One region of the Streptomyces sp. NPDC047042 genome, then DNA from elsewhere that is predicted to be linked to it. Evidence: riboswitches for the same ligand, from Rfam matches in the RefSeq annotation. Region 1 holds a riboswitch; the other holds the start of a gene.
The links. Region 1 has a riboswitch for glycine ahead of gcvT (glycine cleavage system aminomethyltransferase GcvT). Riboswitches for the same ligand answer to the same signal wherever they lie in the genome.

Region 1 (2,386 bases):
CCGTGAACCGGCAGGACACGGGAACCCGGAACGACGGGCAGGATCACTTCCCGCGCTTGTAGAACGGCAGAGCCACGACCTCGTACGGCTCGTGGCTGCCCCGGATGTCCACGCCCACGCCCGCCGTACCGGGCTCCGCGTACGCGGCGTCGACGTACGCCATGGCGATCGGCCTGCCGAGGGTGGGGGAGGGGGCGCCCGAGGTGACCTCGCCGATCACCTGGCCGCCGGCGACGACCGCGTACCCGGCGCGCGGGACACGGCGGCCCTCGGCGACCAGGCCGACGAGGACCCGCGGCGGCTCGTACGAGGCGCGCTCGGCGGCCTCGCGCAGCGCCGCGCGGCCCACGAAGTCACCCGCCTTGTCGAACTTGACGACCCGGCCGAGCCCGGCGTCGAAGGGCGTGCGGGAGAGGCTCAGCTCATGCCCGTACAGCGGCATGCCCGCCTCCAGGCGGAGGGTGTCCCGGCAGGACAGTCCGCAGGGGATCAGTCCGACGCCCTCGCCGGCCTTGGTCAGGGCCTGCCACAGGTCCACGGCGTGCTCCGGCTTCACGAACAGCTCGAAGCCGTCCTCTCCGGTGTAGCCAGTGCGTGCGATGAGGGCGGGAACCCCGGCGACCGTCCCGGGCAGACCCGCGTAGTACTTCAGACCGTCGAGGTCGGCGTCGGTGAGGGACTTCAGGATCCCCGGCGACTCGGGGCCCTGTACGGCGATCAGCGCGTACGCGTCGCGGTCGTCGCGGACCTCGACGTCGAACTCCTCGGCGATGTTGCTCAGCTCGTTCAGGACGTTCTGGGCGTTGGAGGCATTGGACACGACCATGTACTCGGCATCGGCCAGCCGGTACACGATGAGGTCGTCCAGGATGCCGCCGTTCTCGACACAGATCATGGTGTAGCGGGCGCGGCCCACGCCCACCGCCGCGAGGTCGCCGACGAGGGCGAAGTTCAGGAACTGGGCGGCCTCCGGCCCCGACACGGTGATCTCACCCATGTGGGAGAGGTCGAAGAGCCCGGCCTTCGTGCGTACGGCCAGATGTTCGTCGCGCTCGGAGCCGTACCGCAGGGGCATGTCCCAGCCGGCGAAGTCGGTCATGGTGGCGCCGAGCGAACGATGCAGGGCATCGAGCGCGGTCAGACGCAGAGGGGTGCTGCTCATCGGTAGTGCTCCCAGGGCATGACGGCGAGGTCGTTCCTCCCCATCTGTCATCGGAACCTGAGAGGTTCGTCATGACCACCGGTGAAACGGCGGGTCACTGACTTGCACCTTGGGTGGAGCCACTGGTCACGACGACCGGCGGCCCGCTTTTCAGATGTGCCTCGCCCGCGCGGTAACGGGGCCTGAGAGATTCAAGGGAGGGACTTGCTCCTTCGGCGCCCGGGTACCCATGGGGTCCCGGAACTCTCCCGCGCGGATTCAAGCGGCCGGTATGCAGTTGGCGGCCACATCATCGCACGCATTCCTTCGGCACGGCAGGGGGACCCTTCACAGGAGGGGCACAGCCCGCCACGAGCGTGTGTATCGCACGCATATCGCCCTGTAGCAGGCCTGTTGCAGTAAGCGGACCCAAACGAGAGACACCGCGTATTACCTTCTCTTTACACTCGACGGGGACGGTACTCCCGACCCCATGGGAGGACGATCACGGTGAACAGGACCACGGCGTACGCGACGACCTCGGCCCTCGGGCTGACCGACGCGCTGCCCAAGCAGCCGGCCGCCCCCGTCCGGGAGGCGTGCGCCCCGCGCCCGGAACCCGTGATCCGCGACCTGCGGGAACGCTCGGGCCGCAGCCCGCACGGCCTCACCTTCGGCGCCCGCGACCTCGTCGTGGTCACCGGTCTGCCCGGCAGCGGCAAGTCCACGCTGATGCGCCGGGCGGTGACCGCCACCGGCATCGACTCCCAGAACACCCGCGACGAGTGGGACGCCCGTACGCCCTCCTTCCTTCCCTACGCCGTCTACCGCCCCCTCGTCCGCCTCGCCCACTACGCCGGACTGCGCCGGGCCCTGCGCTCCGGTGCCGGAGTCGTCGTCCACGACTGCGGTACGCAGGCCTGGGTGCGCGGCTGGCTGGCCCGCGAGGCCCGCCGCCGGGGCGGCACCCTGCATCTCCTCCTGCTCGACGTCACCCCCGACGACGCGCTGGAGGGCCAGCGCGAACGCGGCCGGGGCGTCTCGCGGTACGCGTTCCTGCGCCACCGGCGGGCCGCCTCGCGGCTGCTGCGCTCCGTGGAGAAGGGGAACCTGCCGGAGGGCTGCGGCTCGGCGGTGCTGATCGACCGGGACGCGGCGGACGTCCTGCGCAGGATCGACTTCGCGGACTGACCTCGGTATCCGCCGGGGCCGGTTAGGGTTTTGCCCATTAAGGGACTCCCCTTG
Region 2 (2,386 bases), on a different contig from region 1:
CGCGGCGGATGTGCTGCTCGCGCGTCTGCAGGGCGAGCCGGTACGCCTTGTGCCCGTCCGCGTCCACGGAGACACCCACGAGCCGCCCGGGCAGGCTGCGCGCGAACTGCTCCCGTACGGCCATGTATCCGGCGTGCGGCCCGCCGAAGCCCATCGGTACGCCGAACCGCTGGGTCGTCCCCACCGCGATGTCCGCGCCGAGCTCACCGGGCGAGGTGAGCAGCGTCAGCGCCAGCAGATCGGCGGCGACGGTGACCACGGCACCGAGCCCGTGCGCCTGGTCGATCACGGGCCTCAGGTCCCGTACGGCCCCGGAGGCGCCCGGGTACTGAAGGAGCACACCGTTGATCTCACGCCCGGCGATGTCGTCCGGAATGCCCGCGCTCAGGTCGGCGACGACGACCTCGACGCCGGTCGGCTCGGCCCGCGTCTCGATGACGGCGATGGTCTGCGGCAGGGCGTCCGCGTCGACGAGGAAGAGGCCCTTCTTGTTCTTGCCCATGCGCCGGGAGAGCGCCATCGCCTCTGCGGCCGCGGTGCCCTCGTCGAGCAGCGAGGCGCCCGAGGTGGGCAGCCCGGTGAGGTCGGCGACCATCGTCTGGAAGTTCAGCAGCGCCTCGAGGCGTCCCTGCGAGATCTCCGGCTGGTACGGCGTGTACGCGGTGTACCAGGCGGGGTTCTCCATCACGTTCCGCAGGATGACCGGCGGGGTGAAGGTCCCGTAGTACCCGAGCCCGATCATGGACCCCAGCACCTGGTTCCGGTCGGCCAGCGACCGCAGCTCGGCCAGCACCTCGGCCTCGGTACGGGCGGCCGGCAGGTCGAGCGCGTCGGCGTTCCTGATCACGTCCGGCACCGCGGCGGCGGTCAGCTCGTCGAGCGAGCCGTAGCCGACCTGCGCGAGCATCTTGGCCCGGTCCTCGTGATCGGGCCCGATATGACGCCGTTCGAAGGGCGTTCCCTGTTCGAGTTCGGCGAGCGGAGTGCGATGGGCGGTCATTACGGAGGCCTCCTGGTCGTCGCGACCTTCGAGGGGCACCCCGGCACGGGTGCCCGAACGGCCTCCCCCTCTGTCATCTCAACCTGAGAGCTTCACCGGACCGCCAACGCGCTGACGTCCCGGTTTTCACCGTCGGTGAGAGCGGAAGCCGTCGACACCCGCTCTTCTTTCCAGAGTGACCTCGTCCGTGCGGTACAGGGGCCTGAGAGATTCCGGGGAGGATTTGCTCCTTCGGCGCCTCCGAGGTTCCGGAGGACTCTCCCGCACAGGGTCAGCAGCCATTGGCCAGCCTATCAGCGGGTCCACGCACAGACCTTCGAGTGGCCGCCTTCCCGAATGTGCTCTTTTGTAGTGCTTACGGATGTTGCGATCCTACGGAGGCGCCGTGCAGACCGACATCGATCCGCGCAACCTGATCGGCCGCAAGGCCTTCGACCGCAACGGCACCAAGATCGGCACGATCGACGAGATCTACCTCGACGACGCCACGGGAGTGCCGGAGTGGGCGGCCATACGGACCGGGCTGTTCAGCAGGGACGCCTTCGTACCCCTGGAGCCCAGCGAACTGGTCGACGGCACCCTGCGCATCCCCTTCGAGCGTGCCCTGATCAAGGACGCGCCCGATTTCGGCGTCGGCCGCCACCTCTCCCCGGAGCAGGAACTCCAGCTCTACCACCACTACGGCCTCGACGTGGCTCCTCCGCCCCCCTTCCCGGACCACGACTTCGGCAGGCTGGCGGGCACGGACGACACCTGACCGGACGACTCCTCAGCCGGACCGCCGGTTCTTCGCGCCGCAGGGGCGACCAGCGGCAGCGGATCCGCCGGCTCCAGCGCGGGATCGTCGGTCCGGAACGTCCGCACCCGCCCGGGCTGCTCCGAGTCCGGCGTCTCGAACCGGACGGTCACCCGCCCCAGCCCGCTCCCCTGCACCCACCCGTGCCCGAAGTCGGCATGCCGTACGTCGTGCCCGGTGGTCCAGCGCCGCTCGGCGGGCGTTTCCGGCTCCTCGACCGGCTCGTGCTCCGCCTCCCCGTCCGGCTCGAGCGCGGCCAGCTCCCCGGCCGCCTGGGCGAACAGATCCTCCTGCGTGTAGTCGGCGAGGCCGCTCACCCCGACCCCGAGCAGCCGGACGCCCCCGGTGGTGTCCACCGCCTCCAGGAGCCGGGCAGCCGCCTCCCGCACCACCGCGGGGTCGTCGGTGGGCCCCCGGAGCGTCTCGGACCGGGTCAGCGTGGAGAAGTCGTACCGGCGCACCTTGAGGACGATGGTCCGCCCGGACAGCCCCGCACCCCGCAATCGCCGCACACACCGGTCGGCCAGCCGCTGCACCTCGGTGCCCACCCGGCCCCGGTCATGGATGTCCACGTCGTAGGTGTCCTCGAC

Region 2: it holds a riboswitch for glycine, as region 1 does, so the genes downstream of both, gcvP (aminomethyl-transferring glycine dehydrogenase) here and gcvT (glycine cleavage system aminomethyltransferase GcvT) in region 1, are expected to answer to the same signal.

Annotation. Positions count from the first base shown of each region.
Region 1 covers NZ_JBEYVP010000047.1:13,535-15,920, reverse strand. The annotation lists gene gcvT (glycine cleavage system aminomethyltransferase GcvT) at 44-1,162, opposite strand; glycine riboswitch at 1,323-1,423, opposite strand; gene ABZ855_RS39915 (AAA family ATPase) at 1,646-2,332, shown strand.
Region 2 covers NZ_JBEYVP010000011.1:258,485-260,870, forward strand. The annotation lists gene gcvP (aminomethyl-transferring glycine dehydrogenase) at 1-1,000, opposite strand, end outside; glycine riboswitch at 1,181-1,274, opposite strand; gene ABZ855_RS15615 (PRC-barrel domain-containing protein) at 1,386-1,757, shown strand; gene ABZ855_RS15620 (DNA polymerase IV) at 1,679-2,386, opposite strand, start outside.